2 regions of the Butyricicoccus sp. OF27-2pH9A genome follow, and region 1 is predicted to be linked to the other one. Evidence: predicted binding sites of a transcription regulator. Region 1 holds the regulator's gene; the other holds the start of a gene.
The links. Region 1 encodes Rex, which represses fermentation and respiration genes when NADH is low (regulators of the CRP and FNR family bind a similar motif). Its sites were predicted from a motif close to ATTGTTAANNNNTTAACAAT; they were not measured.

Region 1 (3,418 bases):
GATACCATTATTCCCCCTGTTTTGTCAACAGTTATTTTTCATTTTTCTGCATTTTATGCAAACCCTTGAGATACTGCCGTAAATCTGCTATACTGAATATATTATATAAAGATTTGTAAAGAAAAAAGGAGGTGTCGGCTTGCCTATTAAGATAGCCGACAGTCTGCCGGCACGCGCCGTATTGGAAAGCGAAAACATTTTCGTTATGACCGAACACCGTGCCGCGACACAGGACATTCGTCCTCTTCGCATCGGTTTACTCAACCTGATGCCTCTGAAAATCATTACCGAGACCCAGATCCTGCGCTGTTTATCCAACACGCCGATCCAGATCGAGGTCGATCTGATCCAGACCGAAACGTATCATTCCAAAAATACGCCAGAGGATCATCTTCTCACCTTTTACAAGACATTCGACGATATCCGCGACCAGAAGTATGACGGTTTTATCATCACCGGTGCGCCGGTGGAGACCATGCCGTTCGAGGAAGTCGAATACTGGAAGGAACTGACCGAGATCATGGACTGGACTAAAACGCACGTTCATTCCACGCTGCACATCTGCTGGGGAGCGCAGGCCGGTCTGTATTATCACTACGGTATTCCGAAGTACATGCTGCCCGAGAAAATGTCCGGCATTTTCAAGCACCATGTTCTGCTGCCGAAGGAGCCGCTGCTGCGCGGCTTTGATGATATCTTCTGCGCACCGCACTCGCGCCACACCGAGGTACGTGCCGCCGACATCCGCAAAGACGAGCGTCTAACCATTCTCGCAGAGTCGCACGAAGCCGGTGTGCACATCGTGGAGGCGATGAACGGCCGTCAGATCTTTGTTCTGGGCCATGGCGAGTACGATGCCGACACACTCAAAAAGGAGTATGAGCGTGATCTGGCCAAGGGCATGAACCCCGAGGTGCCGCGTCATTACTTCCGCAACGACGATCCCAACGAAGACGTGCTGGTGACCTGGAAGGCACATGCCAACCTGTTCTACACCAACTGGGTCAACTACTATGTGTACCAGACAACACCATATTATCTGGACAAAATGTAACACAAAAGCCGCTCATCCATTGGATAGCGGCTTTTTCGCACAAAAAGGGAGTATCCAAAGATACTCCCTTTCGTTTTACAGGTTCTGTTCTCTTTTCTCATCCGCTGCGCCGACCAGATGGCACAGCGTCATCAGGCTGTCCGACAGGTGCACGTTTTCGACCGGAACGCCCAGTCCCTCCAGATGAAGGTCCTCGCCGGTGAAATTCCACAGACCGCGGATACCGCGCTCTACCAGACCGCGTGCAATACGCGGAGCATCTCCTCGCGGAATGGTGAGCACTGCCACATCCGGCTTGTTGCACTCGATGAACTCCGCAAGCGTATCCGCGCTGCGCACCTCATGGCCGCCAAAGCGCTGACCGATGAGCTGCGGATTTGCGTCAAACGCACACAGCAGCTCAAAGCCGCTGGCAGAAAAGTTAAAGTTATTGAGCAATGCACGGCCGAGGTTGCCGGCACCCAGCAGAATCGCCGTGCGGCCGGTCCGCAGACCCATGATCGCACCCAGCTCCTCCTGCAGTTTGTCGATATTATAGCCGTAGCCTTGCTGACCAAAGCCGCCGAAACAGTTAAAGTCCTGACGAATCTGCGAAGCGGTCAGTCCCATGCGCTCTGCCAGTGCTTTGGAGGAGATACGCTGCTCCCCTTCAGCCTTCAGCTCACAAATATTCCGATAATAGCGAGGCAATCGCTGAATTACCGCTTTGGAAACCTCTTGCTTGCGTTCCACAGACTCTCTCCCTCTCTCAAATTCTATTCTCGTGTAAATTACAGCTTAGCGATAGTATCCAGCACATAGTCGGTAAATTCCTGCGCGGTTGCACCGGTATCACGACCGGTAACAACAACCTTGCGCTCCTCTACCATGCAGATATCAAGTGCGCGGTCGAGCTTCTTCGCCAGTTCGATTTCACCGATGTGCTCAAGCAGCATAACAGCTGCACGCAGTACGGAGGACGGGTCCGCATACTTTGCACGGCCTTCCTGTACCATACGCGGCGCAGAGCCGTGAATTGCCTCGAACATCGCATAGCGCTTGCCGATATTGGCAGAGCCTGCCGTACCAACACCGCCCTGGATCTCAGCGGCCTCGTCGGTGATGATGTCGCCGTACAGGTTCGGCAGTACAACGACCTTAAAGTCGCGGCGGCGCTTGTCGTCGAGCAGCTTTGCGGTCATGATGTCGATGTACCAATCATCAAACTGTACTTCCGGATACTCCTTGGCTACCTTCTGGCAGGTATCGAGGAACTTGCCGTCGGTGGTTTTGATGATATTCGCCTTGGTGACGCAGGAAACGCGGTTCTTGCCGGTCTTGCGTGCATAGTCGAATGCCAGACGAGCGATACGCTCGCAGCCCTGCGAGGTAGCTACGGTAAAGTCGATGAACAGATCGTCATCAATCTGTACGCCCTGAGAGCCGACAGCGTAGCCGCCCTCGGTGTTCTCGCGGTAGAACGTCCAGTCGATACCCAACTCCGGCACCTTTACCGGGCGCACGTTGGCAAACAGGTCGAGAGCCTTGCGCATTGCAACGTTTGCGGACTCTACGTTCGGCCACGGATCGCCCTTGCGCGGGGTCGTGGTGGGGCCCTTCAGGATAACGTGGCACTTCTTCAGCTCTTCCATAACGTCGGGCGGGATAGCGCAGCCGAGCTCGGCACGGCGCTCGATGGTCAGACCGTCGATCACGCGGAACTCTACCTTACCGGCCTTTACCTTGTCCGCCAGCAGAACCTCCAGCGCATGCTGAGCCATGCCGGTGATCATCGGGCCGATGCCGTCGCCGCCGCACACGCCGATGATCAGCTTGTCCAGCTTGGAGTAATCAATAAAATCGTCCTGCGCCTTCATATCCATGATACGCTTGCGCTGGCTCTCTACAACTGCCTCAAATTTATCCAGAACAGACTGGTCGATAGACATAGTTTTGTCCTCCTACACCATTGATATTATTTTAACAAAAGAAAATATGGCTGTCAAGGGGAACCGCGCGGCTCCCCTGTCGAGCCTGACAGGCTTACTTGTTCTGCTGACGTGCATACAGCAGCGTGCCGCCTGCAAGCAGTGCGTGACGCTGGCGCTCGGAAACCTCACAGTCGGCCTTGAAGGTCTTGCCGCCGCAAACAACGGTGACCTGCTCGCCGTTCTTTACTTCCTCGAGCACGTTCGGCAGAGAGATTTCATCCAGCAGATTGATTGCATCGTAGTCTGCCGGATCGGCAAAGGTCAGCGGGATGATACCGGAGTTGACCAGATTTGCCTTGTGAATTCGTGCGAAGGACTTGCACAGTACAGCCTTTACGCCCAGATACAGCGGAACGAGCGCTGCATGCTCACGGGACGAGCCCTGACCGTAGTT
Region 2 (3,418 bases), on a different contig from region 1:
GCGCCCATGCCGGCGAAAAACGTGACGAGCACGGTGAAAAGCATCGTCATATCAGCGCACCTCCTGCAAGAGCTGGTCGAGATTGCGGTCGATGACACCGACGGCATCGCCAAACGCCTGCCGCTGTTCATCACTCATGCCGGAGAGCAGACGGTCGATGAACTGCGCCTGCAATGCGCGGCCGCGGTCGATGATGGGAAGCGCCTTGTCGGTACATATCAGACGGGTCTTGCGGCGGTCGCCGGGGATGCTCTCGCGGCGCAGATAGCCCTCCTCGACCAGCCGGTTGACGTTGACTGATACGAGGTTCGCCTTGATCCGGCGCAGCTCCACGATGTCGCTGGCGGTGTCATGGCCGGGGTTGTTGGCAAGGAACAGCAGGATGTCAAACGCCGTCTGTGTCAGCTTGAGTTCGCGGCACAGCGGTCGGCACATTGCGCTGTATGCCAGATCGGTCTTGTGCGTAAATTCCATATAGGGATTCATGTATATCACCTGCTTCAAAAATAGATAGTCTAAATTTGAACTAAGTATAGCATGATATGCCTGTGCCGTCAAGCCGGAGAGAAAGAAAAAAGCTCTTGTTCCGAAGAACAAGAGCTTTTTGAAAACATTTTATACGCCAGTGGGCAGCAATTACTTGTTGTCAACCTCTGCCATGTGCTCGATGAGCATCAGCAGCTTGTTGGAGTAGCCCCACTCGTTGTCGTACCAGGAAACAACCTTTACGAAGGTGTCGGTCAGGTAAACGCCAGCGTTAGCGTCGAAAATGGAGGTGCGCTCGTCGCCCAGGAAGTCAGAAGATACAACAGCATCCTCGGTGTAACCCAGCACGCCCTTCAGGCCGCCCTCAGACAGCGGCTTCTCGGAAGCAGCCTTCATAGCAGCGCAGATGTCTTCCTTGGTAGCCGGCTTAGCCAGGTTAGCAGTCAGGTCAACAACGGAAACGTCCAGGGTCGGTACACGCATGGAGATACCGGTCAGCTTGCCGTTCAGCTTCGGGTAAACCTTGCCTACAGCCTTTGCAGCGCCAGTGGTGGACGGGATGATGTTGCCGCAAGCAGCACGGCCGCCGCGCCAGTCCTTCTTGGACGGGCCGTCAACAACCTTCTGGGTGCCGGTTGCAGAGTGTACGGTGGTCATCAGGCCCTCGGTGATGCCGAATGCCTCGTCCAGTACCTTAGCGATCGGAGCCAGGCAGTTGGTGGTGCAGGATGCGTTGGATACGAAGGTCATATCCTTGGTGTAAGTGTTCTGGTTAACGCCCATTACGAACATCGGGGTGTCGTCCTTGGACGGAGCAGACATGATAACCTTCTTAGCACCGCCGTCGATGTGAGCCTGTGCCTTCTCCTTGGTCAGGAATACGCCGGTAGACTCTACAACGTAGTCAGCGCCAACCTTGCCCCACGGAATGTTCTTCGGGTCCATCTCTGCAAAGAACAGAACCTTCTTGCCATCAACGGTGATGGAGTTGTCATCATACTCGATGGTGCCGTCGTAACGACCGTGCATGGTGTCATACTTGAGCATGTATGCCATGTAGTCCGGAGTCATGAACGGATCGTTTACCGCTACGAACTCAATGTTCGGGTTCTTCAGACCAGCGCGGAAAACCATACGGCCGATACGGCCAAAACCATTGATACCTACTTTGATACCCATTTTACAGTGTTCCTCCTAAATGTTTTGATGAAGTTCTCTGTTGATGTTTTTATTATACACTAAATGCGCAGTTTGCCGCAAGGTGTAATATTTGTGATTTTTTTGTCATTCCGACCGGTATTTTTGTATAATTTTCTTTGCAATGACAGTAGCGGCAGTGGTATAATAAACACATCGTACAAAATATGGGGATTCGGTTTGTATAATCCCCCGATTTTCGGGATGAGAAAAGCACAGCGCGCGCCGTGCTGTTTTTTCACATCCGCGAAGACAGAGATTAGTATGCCAAATACCGCGCAGCATATACCGGACGCAGGAAAACACGATCAAGAATGACAGCAGCTTTCCCACAGTACAAAGGTAAAATTACACGGTGTTTTGGGAGGATAATGATGGAAGACGCATTTTTTTCGCAGCTGGACGGCAACGCAGTCCGCGAGCTGCTGCTGCGCACCGAGCTGCGGCATGCGGCGCTGTTCGCAGTGAGCGATACGCTGCGTATCGAGCGGTGCAGCGACGCGGCACAGCAGCTTTCCGGTCTGCACCCGATGGAGGAGCTGGATCCGTTCCTGAGCGGCAGCACGCGGAATATACTGCTCCGGTGCATAAATACACAGTCTGCCTGCACCGCAGAGGAGGACATCGACGGAACGGTCTACACGGTCGAAATGATCCCGCACCGCGGCGGTGCACTGCTGGCGTATCTGCGGCGCGACCGTGCCGCCTATGACGGCAGCCTGCGGGTCATTCAGGACAAAAGCTCGCGTTATCTGGGCGCTTTGATGGCCGAGGCCGAGCAGGTGGAGGATCCTGCACTGGCAGACGGACTGCGGCGGCAGTGTATGCGGCTGTACCGGCTGCTGACGCACTCGGATTTACTGCACGACCCTCTGCTGACCGAGCAGCTTTCTCTGCGGCGCTGCGACCTGTCAGCGCTCTGCCGCGATGCCGTACAGCAGGCGGAGACGCATGCGCCTGCGGGCAGTGCAAAATTCATCGTACAGGTGCCGGAGCACGCAGACGCGCTCATTGACACGAGACTGGTGCGTACGGCAATCTATAACCTGCTGACAAACGCGCTGCGCGTAACACCGGAGGACGGCGAAATCACGGTTTCGCTGACCGACACGCGGGATTTTGTGACGATTGCGGTTGCCGATACCGGCCCGGGACTGGACCCTGCGAAGTTCGATGACCTGCTTTCCTGCTGGCGGCGCACCACCTCGATGGACGATTACCGGGCGCTCGTGCGCGGCGGCACACCGCTTGGTCTTGGCCTGCCGCTCGTGGGTCAAATCGCGCAGGCGCACGGCGGACGGCTGCTGCTCACGCAGAGAGAGGGCGGCGGCAGTGTGCTGCACCTGTGTCTGGCGCATTTGCCGCATACGCTCGAGGATGACCTGTTCCGCGCACCGACTATCATCGAGGACGGCTATACCGTCGAAGAAATTGAATTTTCCATCATGGAATGAAATAAAACAGCCTCAGAGGCGTGGAGAAATCACGCTCTGAGGCTGTTCTCTTATGTGTTGTCGGGAGAGGTGTACGAACCGCGGTAGACCTTAATGGACTCCGGCAGCCAATGCCCGTCCACAGGTTTCTGAATCTCGGTGATGGTGTATGCCAAACCGTGGTATTTCGCATATACGATAGAGGTTTCGCTGTCGTAAACGGCGATTTTGGTGCCGTCAGGCATGGTTTTCTGCCAGACAGTGAGTTCATCGTCTGGCGTGCTGCTGACAAAAAGCAGGCC

Region 2: gap (type I glyceraldehyde-3-phosphate dehydrogenase) is a predicted target of Rex. The motif match lies at 1,756-1,775, and genes of this name have one in related genera.

The regions. Positions count from the first base shown of each region.
Region 1 is NZ_JAQEXK010000008.1:120,699-124,116, reverse strand. It holds partial or broken gene PG722_RS08155 (hypothetical protein) at 1-82, shown strand, start outside; gene metA (homoserine O-acetyltransferase MetA) at 140-1,054, shown strand; gene PG722_RS08145 (redox-sensing transcriptional repressor Rex) at 1,130-1,786, opposite strand; gene PG722_RS08140 (isocitrate/isopropylmalate family dehydrogenase) at 1,825-2,982, opposite strand; gene PG722_RS08135 (aconitate hydratase) at 3,077-3,418, opposite strand, start outside.
Region 2 is NZ_JAQEXK010000012.1:64,679-68,096, reverse strand. It holds gene PG722_RS09975 (sulfite exporter TauE/SafE family protein) at 1-50, opposite strand, end outside; gene PG722_RS09970 (MarR family winged helix-turn-helix transcriptional regulator) at 52-486, opposite strand; gene gap (type I glyceraldehyde-3-phosphate dehydrogenase) at 637-1,665, opposite strand; gene PG722_RS09960 (sensor histidine kinase) at 2,058-3,137, shown strand; gene PG722_RS09955 (hypothetical protein) at 3,188-3,418, opposite strand, start outside.